DNA from 3 places in the Pseudalkalibacillus sp. JSM 102089 genome. Region 2 is predicted to be linked to each of the others. Evidence: riboswitches for the same ligand, from Rfam matches in the RefSeq annotation. Region 2 holds a riboswitch; each other region holds the start of a gene.
The links. A riboswitch is a leader RNA that binds a small molecule or an ion and turns the genes downstream of it on or off. The one in region 2 is predicted to bind cyclic di-GMP.
Positions count from the first base shown of each region.

Region 1: linked by a shared signal. The riboswitch ahead of ABVF21_RS01210 (anti-repressor SinI family protein) and the one ahead of ABVF21_RS14165 (endo alpha-1,4 polygalactosaminidase) in region 2 are both predicted to bind cyclic di-GMP.
Region 3: linked by a shared signal. The riboswitch ahead of ABVF21_RS06625 (anti-repressor SinI family protein) and the one ahead of ABVF21_RS14165 (endo alpha-1,4 polygalactosaminidase) in region 2 are both predicted to bind cyclic di-GMP.

Region 1 covers NZ_JBEWYW010000001.1:265,551-271,581, forward strand. Annotated here, with positions in the region: gene ABVF21_RS01195 (MFS transporter) at 1-29, opposite strand, end outside; gene ABVF21_RS01200 (HAD-IA family hydrolase) at 116-685, opposite strand; gene ABVF21_RS01205 (glycine--tRNA ligase) at 811-2,193, opposite strand; gene ABVF21_RS01210 (anti-repressor SinI family protein) at 2,575-2,712, opposite strand; cyclic di-GMP riboswitch class I at 2,738-2,826, opposite strand; gene ABVF21_RS01215 (hypothetical protein) at 3,052-3,282, shown strand; gene ABVF21_RS01220 (thioredoxin family protein) at 3,315-3,629, opposite strand; gene egtB (ergothioneine biosynthesis protein EgtB) at 3,892-5,175, opposite strand; gene ABVF21_RS01230 (SGNH/GDSL hydrolase family protein) at 5,246-5,884, opposite strand; gene ABVF21_RS01235 (glutaredoxin family protein) at 5,947-6,031, opposite strand, start outside.
Region 2 covers NZ_JBEWYW010000006.1:61,538-67,568, reverse strand. Annotated here, with positions in the region: gene ABVF21_RS14180 (DUF2194 domain-containing protein) at 1-84, opposite strand, end outside; gene ABVF21_RS14175 (hypothetical protein) at 81-1,001, opposite strand; gene ABVF21_RS14170 (hypothetical protein) at 994-2,229, opposite strand; cyclic di-GMP riboswitch class I at 2,324-2,414, shown strand; gene ABVF21_RS14165 (endo alpha-1,4 polygalactosaminidase) at 2,451-3,299, shown strand; gene ABVF21_RS14160 (hypothetical protein) at 3,618-4,868, opposite strand; gene ABVF21_RS14155 (hypothetical protein) at 5,597-5,824, shown strand; gene ABVF21_RS14150 (alanyl-tRNA editing protein) at 5,988-6,031, shown strand, end outside.
Region 3 covers NZ_JBEWYW010000002.1:414,094-420,124, reverse strand. Annotated here, with positions in the region: gene fabZ (3-hydroxyacyl-ACP dehydratase FabZ) at 1-368, shown strand, start outside; gene ABVF21_RS06655 (hypothetical protein) at 584-763, shown strand; gene ABVF21_RS06650 (helix-turn-helix domain-containing protein) at 836-1,168, opposite strand; gene ABVF21_RS06645 (anti-repressor SinI family protein) at 1,481-1,603, shown strand; gene ABVF21_RS06640 (hypothetical protein) at 1,616-1,879, shown strand; gene ABVF21_RS06635 (DUF5658 family protein) at 1,809-2,195, shown strand; gene ABVF21_RS06630 (helix-turn-helix domain-containing protein) at 2,237-2,572, opposite strand; gene ABVF21_RS06625 (anti-repressor SinI family protein) at 2,686-2,805, opposite strand; cyclic di-GMP riboswitch class I at 2,828-2,928, opposite strand; gene ABVF21_RS06620 (hypothetical protein) at 3,142-3,435, shown strand; gene ABVF21_RS06615 (SDR family oxidoreductase) at 3,520-4,287, shown strand; gene gloA2 (SMU1112c/YaeR family gloxylase I-like metalloprotein) at 4,359-4,745, shown strand; gene ABVF21_RS06605 (alpha amylase N-terminal ig-like domain-containing protein) at 4,924-6,031, shown strand, end outside.

The sequences.
Region 1 (6,031 bases), on a different contig from region 2:
ATTAAAATAAAGCGAAGTTTTTTATCCACGGCAAAACCATCCCCTTCATATTCATATGTGTATTATCACATATGAATATGAAGGCTTCAACTTTTAAAATGCTTTAAAAAGCTTTTTACAAAGATGGCCATAACAGGTTTTTCAAGTCTTCATAATTAGTAACATATAGATCGGCGCCTGAAGAATTATTCTGAAACAAACACGTTTTCATTCCCACTTCTTTAGCGGGGAGAATATCAAGTACTCTGTCACCAACGGCAAGATCCAGCTGATACTTGTTATTCAAATGGTGATAGGATGCAGGATCAGGCTTACGTGGAAATCCATCATCTCCGGCTACAAGATCAGCGAAATAATGCTCCATTTTAAAATACTCTAAAATCGTGATCACCTCTTCACGCGGTTTATGAGTCATGATGACATTCAATTCAGCTTTTTGAAGAATTGTTTTCAAACCAGGAAATGGTGGTTTATCTTCTGGTGACAAAGCATTATCCATTTTACGAAACGTTTTAATTTGTTCTTCAGTTAATTGAAACACTTCCGTCGCATGACGAAAAGACACTTTTAGCTCTTTTAAAATATCTTCTTCCTTTACATCATTAGAAACTAATTCTTTCATCACTTTTGTAAAAGCAGGGTATGTATCAAATAATGTGCCATCAAAATCCCATAGAATCCTCACTTACTATTCACTCCTTATTAGTTATAAAACAAGTTTGTTTAATCTCGCGGGTAAACGATCAATAAGAATCATTGTCATTCTTTATTATAAAGAAAAGCCGCTCGAATTTTGAGCGGCTTCTTACATTAAAATTGTGTTTTTTCTTCAAGAAAGCTTTTCAGTTCAGAAATCGGCATTCTCTTTTGTTCCATTGTGTCACGGTCACGAATCGTCACTTGTTGGTCTTCAACAGAATCAAAATCAAATGTAATGGCATACGGTGTACCAACTTCATCATGACGACGGTAACGTTTACCAATTGAGCCAGCCTCATCATAATCAACCATAAAGTATTTTGAAAGTTCCGCATGAACAGCACGCGCTTCTTCAGAAAGCTTCTTAGATAGAGGGAATACAGCAGCTTTAAACGGAGCGATCGCTGGATGGAAGTGCATCACACTTCTAGTTGTGCCATCTTCTAGCTCCTGTTCTTCATATGCTTCAATCAAGAAAGCAAGAGTGACGCGGTCAGCACCAAGTGAAGGCTCAATGCAATAAGGTACATACTTCTCACCTGTTTGTTGATCGTGATAAGTGAAATCTTCATTGGAATGTTCCATATGCTGCTTTAAGTCGTAATCTGTTCGAGAAGCAACACCCCAAAGTTCGCCCCAACCAAATGGGAACTTGTACTCGATATCAGTTGTTGCATTACTATAATGCGACAGTTCATCTTCCGCATGCTCACGCAGTCGGATGCTATCTTCTTTTACACCAAGATTTAGAAGCCAGTTTTTGCAGTACTCTTTCCAATACTCATGCCACTCTAGTTCGTTACCTGGCTTACAGAAGAATTCAAGCTCCATTTGTTCAAATTCACGAGTACGGAATGTAAAGTTTCCAGGTGTAATTTCATTCCGGAAGCTTTTTCCAACTTGTGCAATACCAAAAGGCACTTTCTTACGCATAGAGCGTTGAACATTTTTAAAGTTTACGAAGATTCCCTGCGCCGTTTCTGGGCGAAGGTAAATTTCACTCGTGCTCGATTTTGTTACACCTTGATGGGTTTTAAACATAAGATCAAATTGACGGATTTCTGTGAAATCTTCACTGCCACACTCCGGGCAAGTAATATGATTTTCTTTCATCAAACGCTCCATTTCTTCAAATGAAAGGCCGTCTGCAATCATGTCCTCTTCTTCAGTTGAAAGAGCGTCCTCAATTAATTTATCTGCACGGTGACGTGTTTTACAGCTTTTGCAATCAATTAAAGGATCATTGAAATTACCTAAATGTCCTGAAGCTTCCCACGTTTTTGGATTCATTAGAATGGCGGCATCTAGACCACTATTATAAGGTGATTCTTGAACAAACTTCTTCCACCATGCATCTTTAATATTTTTCTTAAGTTCTACACCAAGTGGTCCATAATCCCATGTATTTGCTAGTCCACCGTAAATATCAGAACCAGGGAAAATAAATCCTCTGTGCTTCGATACTGAAACGATCTGATCCATTGAAATTGTCATGTCATTCTCTCCTTTTTTCTCAATCAATATAAAAAGCTCCCAATCCATGGACAAAAAATGTCCAGGGACGAGAGCTTATGCACCCGCGGTTCCACCCTAGTTGATGCAAATAAGGCATCCACTTTAAGTAACGTAACTCCAGACTGCCGTTTCATCAGACCTCGTTCGGGCTTCCACCGTCCCCGAATCGCTAAAAACAAGGTTACTCTGACTACTATTTATCCTTCATAGTTAGTATGGTTTATGTATGCAATTGATATGACATATGATACAAAAAATATTGCCCTAAAGTCAAGGAATATTCATTTCACACCGTATTTGCTTTCATCAAAGCTTATCACAAAAAAACGACCTTATAGGTCGTCATGCATTTATGTATATTCATAGATGTCGGTTTTTGTGTTGTTTTAAGAATGCTTGTACCTCTTCTTTCTTCAATCCAAGTTCTCTGGCAGCCCTCATGAGAATAACCCATTCTTGATCAAGTACCTTCTTAGGCTTAGGTTTAGCCATGGTCATTCTTTTCTCCTCCTTCATGGGTTTTCCAGGAGGACCAGCCGTCATCGTTGGAGAACCAACATTAGACCTGTGTCTTTGCGTCCCATCCTTTAGGATGGTTTGCCCTTGTCTGGAGAATTCAGAAATGACACATTCCGACCATAAACTTACAAAATACACAACTTTTTAGTGAATCGATGTGATTATCGAGAAGTTTGACGTTATATGCTACTAATATACCAGTTATTCGATGAAAATTCAAAATATTTTTAAATTTCCATTTCTACTTCTAACATCCTACGATTTCACTCATATGCTAACTGTATTCCCTGAATATATTTTTCGCAAAGGAAGAGTGATATGCAGAGAAATCACATTAGTACCGCTTGGAGCGGTAAACATGTTGTTTTACTTCGTTGTGAACCCATCTCTAGCACCGTAAAAACCATGTATAAAAGTATTCATGCCCCAACAGAACCATTACATCCACATTGTAGTGAAACACTCTCTACTTACCTTAGCATTGGATATACAGTTGCATTTGTTCATTCATTAATTGACGGCTCCATCGAATATGTTCTAACAAAATAAAAGAAGGTTGCCTTCGCAACCTTCTCTTTTGTTTAGAATTGACTTAAATATTCTTTCACCTGATCTGGATTTTTGGTATTCGCACTATGCAAGTGACCAATCTTTTTGCCGTCTTTATAGACAAGAAGGCTCGGGATACCCATAACATCATTTTCCTCTGTAATTTCAGGGAATTGTTCAATATCGATTTGAGCCCATTGCTTTTCATGATGCGCATTCATTATATCATCAATAAAAAAGTCAAGGCGCTTGCAATCCGGGCACCAGTTAGCTTCATATTTTAGAATGGATACGCCATTATTGTTAATGAATGACTGATAAGAATCAGCTGTTTCAATCTTCTTCATGATTATCTCTCCTTCACCTATATCTTCATTAACAATTATATCGAAATAATCATTGAATGTCTGTAAGAAAGCTTACGTTAATTCACACTAAGATAGTGCAAACTGAAAAGCTGTTCTTGATCAGTCCATGTTTTCATTGGTGTGAAACCTGAATTCTCTGCTAACTGTTTAAGTTCTTTAAGATTCTGTTCGAGTCGGATAGTATTCTTCTGGCTATGTGATTTCTTCAAATAGCTCTGATCCATTGCGAAGTTTTTAATGATTACTTATCATCTGCAAGACGAATGCCGGTAAATTGCCAGCGTTTATCTGGACCAAAGAAATTTCGATAAGTCGGACGAATATGAGATACGGAGGTAACACATGATCCGCCTCTTAGAATCATCTGACTGCTCATGAATTTTGCATTATACTCACCCAACGCCCCGTCAAGCGGTTTATTACCAGGGTAAGGCATATAAGGACTTTTCGTCCATTCCCACACATCTCCATAGGCTTTTTTTATTCTACCTTCATTTTCCTTGATCGATGCCACGGGATGATAGATGCCATCTTCAACAAAATTACCCGCAATCGGCTGATCGCGAACTGCAAGTTCCCATTCGGACTCAGAAGGAAGTCTTTTACCTACAAAGCTTGCATATGCTTCAGCTTCGTAGTAACTAATATGTGTAACAGGTTCTTCTATATTTAGTGGAACTAACCCATGGAGCGTAAAAGTATACCACTCCCCATCCTTTTCAACCCAATGCAACGGTGCTTGCCAATTTTCTTTCTTTACTGTTGCCCAACCATCTGATAACCAGTAGGTCGCTTCTTTATAACCACCAGCTTTAATAAACGCAAGATACTCCCCGTTCGTTACTGTTCTAGTCGCTAACTTAAATGGCTCAAGCCAAGATTTATGTATTGGACGTTCATTATCAAAGGAAAAACCATCATCTTCATTTATACCCGTTTCAATCAGACCTCCCTCAAACGAGATCCACTCTAATGGTGTAGCTTTTTCTTTAGAATTAACCTCAAGTGAACGGTAGACGGGTTTCAATGGATTAATGGAAAAATTATATTTAATGTCGGTCATTAAAAGCTCTTGATGCTGTTGCTCGTGATTCAATCCGATTTCTACTAAATCAGCAACCTGGTGAAGTTTACTATCGTCAATTTCTTGAATAAGAGTAACCATTTCTTCATCAATATCAGATCGATAGCTTCTAACTTTATCTATATTTGGTCTGCTCAGCAAACCTCTTGCATGGCGAGGGAAATAACTTCCTACACTTTCATAGTACGAGTTAAATAAGTATTCGAATTCTTCGTGAAACGACTTGTAATTTTCACAGTATTCTTTCAGAATAAACGTTTCAAAAAACCACGTTGTGTGTGCCATGTGCCATTTGGGAGGACTTACATCTGGAATCGATTGAATAGTGAAATCCTCCGTTTCAAGTGGTTCCACTAATGTGTTCGTCATTGTGCGTGTTGCTTCATAAGCATGAAGCAATTGTTCTCGTAATTCGTTTAATTGAATGGATTGTTGTACCATAAGTTCCTCCCCAAAATCTTAATAATTTATGAACATAAAGTTTTACCCTAGTTTTAACTAAATTAAACATTTAAAGACATATTCCTGTTTTTATGAGAGCATTTGAAATTTCTTTATGGCCCTTTGTGTTGGGATGAATTCCATCTGAAGCTAAAAATTCCTTTTCCCGTCCTTTAAAAACTGGATAAATATTAGCAACTTTAACGAATTTTCCAGCTGAACATGTTTCAATGTGTCGGTTAAATGCCTTAACCCAAACATCTGAAAAAGCTAAATCAGGAATGGGGTTATACAAATTCACAATCCGAATCATTGCTTGAGCGTAATTCCGTTTTAGCTCCTTCGATAAATAGGCTACAATCCAACTCATATTCTGACAACATTCATGTAAAGCACCATCTAGTACAGCCTTGTTTTTTGTAATAGCGTAAGCTTCAGCTGCATCAATCAGATCGTTTCCTCCGGCTGTGACCGTAATAACAGGCGATTGTTTCATAGGAATTTGGGAGCAATAGAGCCATCGTTTAACATCTGCAGTAGTCGCACCATTTTCTGCAAACGTTCGCGCTTTAACCGGAAATTGTAACTCGTAATTTAGAGAATTGGAATAAAAGTCTACAAATGTTGGAGTAAACAAAACCGTTCCAGTACCTAACGTAATAGAATCTCCTATTGCGGTATATTTAACAGAAGTAATTGAGTCAGACATAGAATCACCTCTTAATTATAGATGCCCTATATTATTCCACTCAACACTCTATTGTTACTTTGCTAGTTAAGGTCTTCCAAAAAAAGAGCTTCTTCACCTTTTACGAGGAAAGGCACTTGACATTCCCCTGCTACCTTTATAAGATCT
Region 2 (6,031 bases):
AAGACGAAGCATTTGTAAGCCACCAATAAAGATGAGAAGAAGAACAAATATGGCGATCACATATTGATACGATTGCTTTTTCATTCTGCATTTCCCCCAAGTTGTTTTAGGACAAAGTGTTGTTTGTCAGGTATTTTCCATTCTGGTACGTATATTTCTATCGCATTGAGAAGGGGTCTGATCATCGCCCAACTTCGCTTTCCGTAATAGTATTCAATTAATTTAAGGTAGCCTTCTGGTTCATTCTGAAAGGCCTCGGTCATGTATTTATACGTTTCGATAGCTTTTTCTTCATCACCCATCTCTAAATAAAGATCACCAAGATAAACATATCGCTGCGTATCATTTGTTGGGTTTTTTGTTTCATTTTCTAGTAAAGTAGCATATTCTTTCTGCACGTTACGAAGTGAACTATCTTCAAGTAATCCGCTTTTTATATAACGCTCGTACACATCAGCAACCTTTAGAAAGCTACTTTCATCATGAAGACGGTAAAGATCTTTCGCTTTCTGGAGTTCTTTCTCATACCGATCAAGAAGAATGTTCATCGTGGCCGCCGCGTAATGAACGGTTTCAGAATCGCTATTATTTAAGCCAAGGTTTAAATATTTTCCTTGATTCGTAATGTTTGAATTAATGAGACGGACTATTAAATCTTTTCTAGTAGTATGTTCATGATCGTTAAGTGCTTCCGTTAACGGGACTAAGTCAAGGCTAGTTGCTGCTTCATGACGAAGCGATTCCAGGTTTAAAACATCGAATGACACATATTCTCCGTAGTCAACGAGCATTTTATCTGTTACCCAGCGTTTCGCTAAGAGCCACGAAATGACTCCGAAAAGCTCACCAATCAGAGGTAAAAAGCAAGAAACGATAGCAATCCATGTAATTACACCATGATGGTTTTGATCCACAACCCGTTTTAACAAAAAGGATAAGATGAACATGAATATCGCATGGATAATATAAAGAAGGATAAGAGGATAGAATAAATTATCCAACATGCATGCCACCCTTTTCGGTTAAGGCTTTCTTGATTCGGTGTTTGACAATTTCTGCATTTTCCGGAGCTGTTCCAGGCAATAAGAAAGAGAAAATGTTTTCTGATGGGTCATATCCCATAATGTCAATTTCTCGAAGATAAGACCTAAGAATGATCTCAGCTTCAACAGGTGTAATACGATCGAATTTAGCAAAGTGAACGTGAATAACACTATAGGATTGATCAAATTCCTCGTTTCGTTTCTTCTGTATTTGCACCTTATGATCAAAGGCTTCTTTGAAATAAATATTTGTTCCCTGGAACATCTTTACTTTCTCTTCTTTCAGTTCAAGCTCAGTTGCTTTTTCAATCCTTGATGACATCCAATCAAGGACAAGCGACATGATTTGAATTTCATAAGTTGTTAGTTTAGCAAAATCAACTTGATAGATAACGAGTACTTCTTTGATCTGGTTATCATAAATAATTGGTCCAACTAGAACTGGGGAATTGTTCTCATCTTCTATCGTTCGAAGTGTGATCGTTTTATTACGGAAGAGGCGTTTGTAAACCGCCGAATCTTCTTCAATAAAAACCGTTTGCGGAAGATGGTTGGAGTCGCCCTTTCGAATGTGAAGACGTAAAGTTCTTTTAGAAGAATCCAAATGATAGATCGCTAATTCTTTCGCTTTAAAGAGATTCGAGATAATCGTAATGGCTTCATTTCGAATTAGTTCAGGTGATGATTGATCAAGTGCCTTCCCCACTTGATAGATACGTGTCAGACTATGTTCAGATTCCAGCATTTTTTCTTGCATCGTTTTCTGAGAATGTTCTAGTAGTTTAATAGCTTCAGTTAATTGTTCATTCTCATCTTTTAACTCATCGTGACGATAATGAAGGCTTTCATATCGTTCCTGGAAGGATGTACTGTATAAGCCACAAATGATGGCTAATAATAAGGTGAATAAAATCCATGAGGCTTCACTCGTATCATAGAAAAGCAGGTATATATCTCCTCCGTTAAAGCCGATGGCCATCATATGATAAATAAGGGCTAGAAAGAAGCTAAGCAACCCCATTGTTAATCCATACCTTAAAGAGAAAAGAAGAACAAAGAAAAATAATGGATCAAGCTCCCAGGTAGTTAAGTGAAGCTGAAAGAGTTGGTCACTAATACCGATAAGTGCAATAACAATAATGACCTCAACCAGTTTCCTTAGTGTGTTTTTCTGTGTGTAAATCATACAATCATCCTCATCTAAGAAAATTAAATACTTTTATGCAAAAAATATTGTGGAATTAATTCCAATTTCTGATATACTATTTTTGAAAACTAAATATGGAGAAGGGCAAACTTATTGAAAAATAAGGGCGCAAAGACATGGGTCGTCGATTCTATTTTGTGAATACCGATCGCCAGTCTACAATGCCAGAGCCGCTCTCTGATTAATCAGGAGGCCAACCAATGGGTATTATCTCAACAAAGCAAATTGTTGCAATGTCATGTGCTATTCTGTTTACATTTATCATGATTTCTCCTCTGACCTCTCACGCCGCCAGTCATCCACTATCTGACGTCACTTCTTACAAAGTTTATTATGATGCTCCTACGCCACGATTAATTACAAAAATGAAGCAATACGACGTAATGATCATAGAACCTGTTTACTATAGTAAACAACAAATTTCAGAAATTAAAAGTTCTGGTACAAAAGTTTATGGCTATATTAATACGATGGAAGCTGATAATTGGAATACAGCACTTATCAATCAATTAAATGAAGCTGATTTCTTTCACCGTAACGGAGAAAGAGTTCACTACACCGAATGGGATTCCTATCTCACCGATATCACTTCTGTTCACTATCGTGACGTTCTTCTATCAGAAGTGACAGCGCAAATCGCTGAAAAGGGACTTGATGGTGTTTTCCTTGATACAGTCGGTAATATTGATAATGAACATTGGGAGAACCCAACTGTCCTTCAAGCTCAACAAGAAGGAATGGTAGCCTTCTTACAACAAATCAAGCAACAACATCCTTCACTTTCTCTCATACAAAATTGGGGCTTTCAAACGTTAAAAGATTACACAAGTTCTTACGTTGATGCGATTATGTGGGAGAACTTCAATTATTCAACCGTATCGAAGGACGAATGGTCAAAAGATCGTATGGCTGATTTAAAAGAAATTCAGCAAGAAACAGACTTAGCAGTTCTTACGGTTTCAACAGAGCAGAAATGGAATGGCATTTCTTATGCTGAATCTAATGGTTTTGTTCATTTCCATACGAGGAATGGTTATAATAGCTGGTAAGTTCTTAATAATAGAATTGCATATAAATTAATAAAATACCATATTTTATGTAGATATTTCGATATAAATATTTTAAATTCCGACAGCGTTCGTCAAAAGCGAACGCTTATGTTTTTTAAAGAACGAAAAGTCTTAGTTGAAGAATAAAATGATGAAAAGATGTTAAAGAGTGGAGAGATTTTTCTTACCTAGTTTAAGCTGGAACATTTGTTAAGGGCTTCGCTGAAGATAATGGACGTTACTTATCAAATTAAATAAAACCGCAAAAGGTTAAGCTTAAATGCGCTTAACCTTTTTGCGGTAGTGAGAAGTGAAAGGTTATTGGATATTTGCTGTTTCAAGCTCAACTGCTTTTATAGCACCTTCCTTTGCTTCTGAAACAAACGCTAACTTATTTTCACCAGTATAATATACGTGCAAGTATTCGTTATCAAGTTCGTTGAATACAACTTCATCAGGCTCGCCAAACTGACAAACTACATCTGTATAAGGGATAGCGGGTCCTTCCGATAACGCGTTATAACGTAAATGACTTACCGTTTCGTTTGCAGTTAGGTAAGCGTACTTTTCATCATAGAAACCGGGTGTTCCTTCATAGAATGTTTCATCATAGGTCATCTCAGGCTTTATCTTCTTTAGGGCTTCTTCAGACATACCAAGAAAAATGGAAGCATCCTTAAGATGACCTTGCTCTGCAAAATCCAGTAATTCTGAATGGAATGGAGCTTTTTCACAGGAAGAAGCCTCTTCTAATGTTAGTGGTTTTTCATCTGTCATCTTATAATCACCGTTGAATCCAACAGCTGCATCATGGTAACTAAGACAAGCTTCTTCAATGAATGTAATAACGTCATTCGTTCGAATAAACGTACCTGAACAAGAGGGGTCTTCCGTATCCTCAAACGTTGCTTCATCACCGTTTATTGTAGCTGTTCCATTCAATTTCCCAACATCCGATCCACTACTAACGTCGATCGTAAACTGAAAGGATTCTTTCGTCACGTTTGATATGCTTAAGTTCCCTTGATCGAATGCAGGATCAATATAAAGTGCTTCTTTCCATTCAGAAGTACTTTCTTCGTTCGCTGCTTCATCATTCGTATTCGATTCCAGTTCGATTCGAGTATATACGCCTGTAAAAGAGGCGCTATTCTCATTCATTGATTCACATGCTTCACTCGTATCAATGGCTAAGCGGTCCTCTTTCCAACCGAACGAGGCTTTGCAAGCCTCATTATCAGGGTGTGTGAAATGAGCCATTTCTCCGTTAACCTCAGCAGTCCCTGAAAGCTCTCCAACATTTTGACCATCATAGGATTGAAGCATAAATGTAAAGGAAGTAGAAGTTGAATCTGTTACATCAAGCCCCCCGTGGATTTCTCCATCTTTCTCCCACTTGTACGTGCCATCTTGAAATAGAATGTCCTTTTGTACGGCTTCCTCTGAAGGCTTGTCCACCGTTTCTTTCTCCGCTTCTACCTTTTCCGATGAGTCAGAAGTAGTTAAGAAGTTACATGACGTGACGATGAGTAGTAAAGTAAACAACAATACGAGACGAAGCGTTTTCATATGATTCCTCCCTACTGAAGTAAGTTGATGACATCATTATACATAACGTTCCGTAAAAGAATGGGATATTGGTGTCGAGCCGGGAAAAAATTCCTTGTCTAGTTTAAGCGAATTCTTTTGTAATTTAGTTGACCATTTCCGGGGAAATGAATGGAAGAAGTCGAATGAAAGAATGGTTTCTTTTATAATTCTAGAAAAAGTGTTGAAACGTTTGAGATCAGGGGCTCTCGACAAATATCTTCTATTTAGTTAGAAATGTATGAAAAATATCATATATATTGAAAATGACTGCAAAGACGTTGTTTAGGAATGATCGTTTTGAAATACTGAAGAAAATGCAGAAATTATGGTAAGCTGTTGATAGATTTTGATTATGAGTGAAAGGTAGTTGAGTGATTCTGGATTTTATCTCAAACAACGTCGTGTTACTTGGTGTAGCATGTCTTATCATTGCTCTGTTGCTAGCAAAATTCACAAAGAAGAAATGAGTTTCCGTCTCTATATCCCTATTCGTTCTCGGTTCTCTTATGAAAATCATTCGTAATCCTAAGAAATTCGAGAAGTTTGATGAGTCAGAAGAAGTTGGAGGTATAGAAGAACAAAACCCGAAAGATAGAGCTGTATAAACGTAAGGAACAGACAACCGTCTGTTCTTTTTTACTTGAATGGATTACCGCGTGAATGAATCGTGCTAAACTAGTAATATATGAAGAGAGGAGTGAAGGTAAGTGGGGAAATGTACAATCGATCACTCGTACGGAGACGTTATGACAAAGCTTGAGAACCAGTCACCTTATATGCCAGATGAACTTGTGCAGGATACATATCGCTTCTTACAACAAACGATTACACAGGAAACATTGAACGAACTGTTTCACCTATTGAAGAAATATGATCTCGCTTCCGAGGAAGTGCGCCTAGAACGGAATGCTGGACTTCAAAAACTGATGCGGTAAACGGTTTTAACTCAAATTCGATATTTCCACGAAATCCTAATTCATGCCGCTCTATTTCAAATAACTTCTTTAATGAGGAGATTGATACAGCGGCTTTCAATTTAATAAATGATAAGCTAAACAATAGTAACTTATTTACTAGTACAGAAAGAAGTGAAATGCAATGACGACAAAGCTATTCTATGAAGACCCATACATTAAGACATT
Region 3 (6,031 bases), on a different contig from region 2:
TCGTTGATCGAATTCTTGAAGTAGAAGAAGAAGTAAGAGCAGTTGGTATTAAGAACGTTACAGCGAATGAAGAGTTCTTTAATGGACATTTTCCAGATTACCCTGTTATGCCAGGTGTGTTAATCGTTGAAGCGCTTGCTCAGGTAGGTGCTGTCGCGATGCTGAAGAAGGAAGATAATCAAGGTAAGCTAGCTTTCTTTACTGGTATTGACAAATGTCGCTTTAAAAAACAGGTTAAACCGGGAGATCAGCTTCGTCTAGAAGTTGAAATCATTCGTATCAAAGGACCGATCGGCAAAGGAAAAGCAACAGCAACAGTGGACGGCGAAGTTGCAGCAGAAGCTGAGATTATGTTTGCTTTGAAGTAGGACAAGCAAATCCCTATTTCCGTGATTTATACGGAAATAGGGATTTTTTGGAGTGTGAAGTTCATATTAGTAGAGGCTCGATGATGACTCAAATGTTGATGTAATGTTAAACGATCATAGAGACTATGTAAATTCTAACAAATACTCTTTTTTACCTGCTATGATTTACTCAACCGCTACATAGCGGTAAAACTTATCGAGTTCAGGGAGGAATTTTGGAAATGAATAACAAGAAATTCATGCTCAAAATTGCAACTTCGTTAGTAGCTGTTATGTTAATCACAGCGTGTAACAGCGGTGAAAATGATTCTGATAACGGCAATAACTCTATGAACAATGGAAGCAACACCGAAGAGCCAGCGGCTAACGAAAACTCTGAGAACTCTGCTGAATAAGAACTTTCTCTCCTGTCCTTCGTGGACAGGAGTTTCTTCTTTCAAGAGATAATTCTTTTGTAAACAGTTGATTTATTCATTATTACCATGATGGAGTTGCCACTTCTTAAACTCTAAATAGTCTGCGAAATCTTTTTTTGTAATACCTGAGCGCATCGCTTCTTCGATTAATTCTTTCCACTCCGTGTCGAGTGCCGGCTCCTCGTGATCTTCTTCTAATATGAACACTTCCATAGGAACCTTTAATTCTGCCGCTATTTTTTCAAGAAATTGAATAGAAGGATTAGCCTGTTGATTTCGTTCAATCGAACTTAAATAAGACTTGGCAACCCCTGCCCGTTTAGCGAGTTCAGTTAAAGACAGTCCCATACGATTCCGATAAAGTTTAATTTTTTCCCCTATCATCCCTTTACCTCGACTTTATCATTATTTATTGTTTTAATTTTATCAAGAACAATTTGTTCTGTAAACAGAACAAATGTCGTGTTTTTATATTAGTCTTCTAAAAGTCTCGTTGAACAAAATAATTAAAATTTAAGAACGAGAGAGTATTTAGTAGTATATAGCAGATTATATGCTAATAACAACTCAATACAAAGAATTTTCAGTCTTTTTAAACTTCCAAAATAAGACTATATTAGATGTACATTCTAAATAAAGAACAAAACGTTCTTTATTAATGTCGTTTATTGATGAAATATATAAGGGGGATGGGGAATGAAAACGTATACTGACGAAAAATTGGATCAGGAATGGGTGGCCCTTATTTCAATTGCAAGAAGAATGGGATTATCTAAGGAGGAAGTGAAGGATTTTCTAATCAATTCCTCAAAAAAGTAAGGAGGAATGATGGTGATCAAGTTAGGGGAAGGAACTTTTGTCTCGTATATTTTAGGGAAAAGGATTAAAATCATTGCGGTTGATAAACAGGTCGCCAAACTTTACATCAATGACGAATATAAAGGGAAGTGCGATTTATCTTTTATTCTAGAGAAAATCCACGGACTTGAAAATAAAGAACAAGACATCAAGGGAATAATCCGAGATGAACAGAAAATGTACGATGAACTTAGGGAGATTATACAAAACCAAAATATTTCATCTCATTATGAATAAAGGGACAAAGTGGGAGAAGTTTTTTGTTATTTATTTAGCATGTATTAACACTCTTGATGGATTTATCACATATTGGGGAATTCAAAATGGATGGATCGGAGAAGTGAATCCACTAATGCGAGCGCTATTTCAAATGGATCCACTTGTTTTCCTAATGTATAAAATAGGTTTGTCTATTTTTCTGATCGTCTTACTTTTAAAATTTCATCACTTAAAATCCGTTTTAATACGGATTTTATTAATCGTGGCTTCAACAATATATTCTTTCATATTGTGTATCCACGGCTATTGGGTATATATACTGTTACCCAAATAGATAAGAGCCTACTGGAAGATGTCGGCTCTTAAAAAAACAATTTATTGATCAGACCCCTGTTTGGCCCGCCACTTATTAAACTCCAGAAACTCCCTGAACTGGTCCTTGCTTATACCAGACTCCATCGCTTCTTTAACGATCTTTTTCCATTCCGAGTCTAACTCACTCTGATGAATAGGATCATCTCCTTGAAGTAATACCTCTACCGAAACATCAAGAACATTAGATATTTTATCTAGGAATTGGATAGAGGGATTTGATTGTATATTTCGTTCAATTGAACTCAGATATGACTTGGCCACATTCGCGCGTTCCGCTAATTCTGAAAGAGATAACCCTTTGCGTAAACGATACTTCTTTACTTCTTCACCTATCACGTGTATCCCTCCGATGCTTCGACAAATTTCTTTGATTGTATGTAATTATACCAGTATGTTATTGTTCCGTAAATAGAACGAAAGCGGCCTCCGTTCTGCCGCTTTCGTTCAGGTTACACTCCTTCATTTTTGAGAAACGCTTTGATTTCAGAAATTTTGATGCCCAATTCCTTCGCTTCTTTCATTAGTTTAATCCATTCCTCGTCAAGATTTTCTTCTGTATGTACGCCCATGTAACTCCTCCTTAAACTCTTTCCAGGTAGTTCAGCCATCATAGAAGCCTTCTCAGAAGAAGCTTCCTTAGATCTGTTTACTTTGCGCCCACTTTTTTTCAAAAATGGTTGCCCTTTTCTGGAGGATACTTTGTACGATCCATCATATATTTATGAAAATCCTACTATCATAATAGGTCATTAAACCTACGAAAGGTGTTGTAATTTGTAAGAAATATCAAAAATATATGACTTTTTTTGTAAATAAATAGCTTTTTTAAAATTTGGTGTTAGGAAAATACATACATCCACTAGCGATGGTCAAAATAGGACTATTACAAAGATGGAGGTTTTTCTATGAAAAAGTGGATGTTGTTATTGATGACGATGTTACTTTCCCTGAGTATTGCGGCTTGTTCGAATGCAAATGAAGAAGAAGGACCGGTAGAAGATCCCGAGATGCAAGAAGATACACCAGAAGATGAAGAGAATGTTAACGAAGATGATGGAACGATTGATCAGGAAGACGATGATACAATGAATAAGGATGGTTCAGAAGAAGGCGATAAAGATGAAGATGGTAACATGGATGAAGGGGATATGGACGATACAGAGCAAAAATCAAATGATGAAACTGAAAACCAGCAATAGGGACCTTAACGGGTCTCTTTTTTATATAAAATTGTCTAAAAAATAGGTGGACGGGAATAGTCAGAAAAAAGGAGAGTGTTAAATATGAAGAAGGTAGCCGTTATAACAGGTGGTGGATCTGGCATTGGAGAAGCCGCAGCTAAACGCTTTGCAAAAGAAGGCGTTCGAGTTTGCTTATTTGATTTGAAGGAAAGTCGAGCCGAACAAGTGAAGGAGTCGATCGTAAAAAACGGGGGAGAGGCGTTTGTCCTTGATGTGGATGTGGCCGATGAAGAACGAGTTACATATGGTTTGAAGGAAGTTGTTAACAAATGGGGACGCGTTGATATTCTGTTTAACAATGCAGGAATTAATGGCACACTGAATCCGATTGAAGAAATGAAGGTTGATGAGTGGGATCAGACGATTGAAACAAATTTAAGAAGTACTTTTCTAATGGTGAAACATACAATCCCTTATATGAAAGAAGATGGAGGGAGTATCATTATTACTAGTTCCATAAATGGCAATCGGACTTTTTCGAACTTTGGTATGTCTGCTTATAGTACTTCAAAAGCAGGACAGGTAGCCTTTATGAAAATGGCTGCTCTTGAACTAGCGCAGTATCACATTCGCGTAAACGCCATTTGCCCTGGGGCAATCGATACGAACATTGATCAAAACACAGACAAGAAAGATAGTGTAGAAGAAATTGAAATTCCAGTAGAATATCCTGAAGGAAGTCATCCGCTTGAGCAAAAACCAGGTTCGCCACAACAGGTGGCAGACGTCGTTTACTTTCTAGCTTCTGATGCATCTAGTCATGTAACAGGGACAGAGATGTATGTTGATGGAGCGGAATCGCTGTTATAATGACTAGCTGCTCGGGTTTCTTATTGACGAAGCTCATTTGTCAGCTTATCGTTTAGGTTGAGGTGAAGCAGATGTTTACTAAAGTGCACCATGTTGCGATTATATGTGGAGATTACGAAAAATCAAAGGAGTTCTATGTAGGTACACTCGGTCTTAAGGTTATCGAAGAAACTTACAGAGAAGAACGAAACTCATACAAACTTGATCTTGCCGTCGGAGATCATACGAGAATTGAATTATTTTCATTCCCGAATGCGCCAGAGAGACCAAACTATCCTGAAGCAATGGGATTAAGACATATCGCTTTTGAAGTATTAGACCTTGATAAGACCGTTATTCATCTAACAGAAAGAGGAGTATCTTCTATTGAAGATGTAAGAGTAGATGAGCTCACAATGAAGCGGTTCACCTTTTTCAGTGATCCGGATGGTCTACCGATCGAGCTGTACGAAAAATAATGAAATTTTCTAAAAATAAGTTGATTACTTCCAAATCCTGTGGCAAAATAGATCGTGAAAGCGTTTGCTGGGATTTGGAACAGTTAGCTTATTTTTTATTTATAACTGCAAACGGTTTCCTAAAATTTACGGTTTTGTGCAAACGGTTTCACTAATCGTATTTTCAAGGGGGAAAAGGATGAAAAGGGGTAATCGAAGGAGATTTTCACTGTCACTCGTCGTCGTTCTGTTGATTCAATTGCTTGCTGGAGCTATTCCTGGAGCAGTGAAAGCGGCAGCAGTTAGTCCTCTCATAGACGGATCATCAGCTACGTTTATTTATGAAGGAGATGGGAGCGAAGAATCGGTCCTTGTTGCAGGTGATTTTACAAATTGGCAGGAAGGGGCACTTCCACTCGAGAAGGTAGATGACGTCTGGGAGTTAACGATAGATGGTCTATCCGATGGACTTCATCAGTACAAATTTATCGTGGGAGATGAATGGATGAAAGATCCTTTAAATCCAAATGGTGGCGATAATAGTACCTTTACGATTGGCGAGGTGAAAGACGAACGAATTGTCACCCTTGTTGGCGATTTGCAGGACGAGCTCGGTGCTTCAAAGGAATGGGATCCAACAGCTGAGGAAACAAAGATGGAAGCCATGGGAGGAGGATTTTATGAATTCTCTGGTGAACTTCCAGCAGGGAGTTATGAATATAAAATAGCGATCAATCAATCTTGGGGAGAGAGCTATGGTGATGGTGGAAACAATCTTAAATTAACACTGGATGAGAAAACAAAAGTAACGTTTTATTATCATGATGGAACACATGCGATTGCAGATTCAACTACTTACACACCTCTAAAAGAAAAATCACCTAGACTTGTTGGCTCGATCCAGCCTGCCATTGATGCAGGAGCAGAGTGGAGCCCTGATCAGTCAACAGCGCTTCTGACTGATGATCAATTTGATAATGTCTATTCCTTTAAGACAAGCGTACCAAAAGGGAATTATGAGTATAAAGTGGTGCTTGGCGATAAATGGGGAGACGATTATCCAGCAGAGAATGCAAAGTTGAACGTCATTGAAAAGGCAGACGTCACGTTCTTTTTCAATGCCGATTCAAAAGAAGTAAGCACAGATTATAGTGCTGAAGGGTCAGATGGTGCAGTAAATAAGGCGAGTCTTCTACATAACTCATGGGAAGAAGCTTATCGTGCTCCATTTGGCGCTGTGAAAGAAGGAAAGACGGTAACGCTACGTCTAGCAGCAAAGAAAGATGATGTAGCGAAAGCCGACCTCT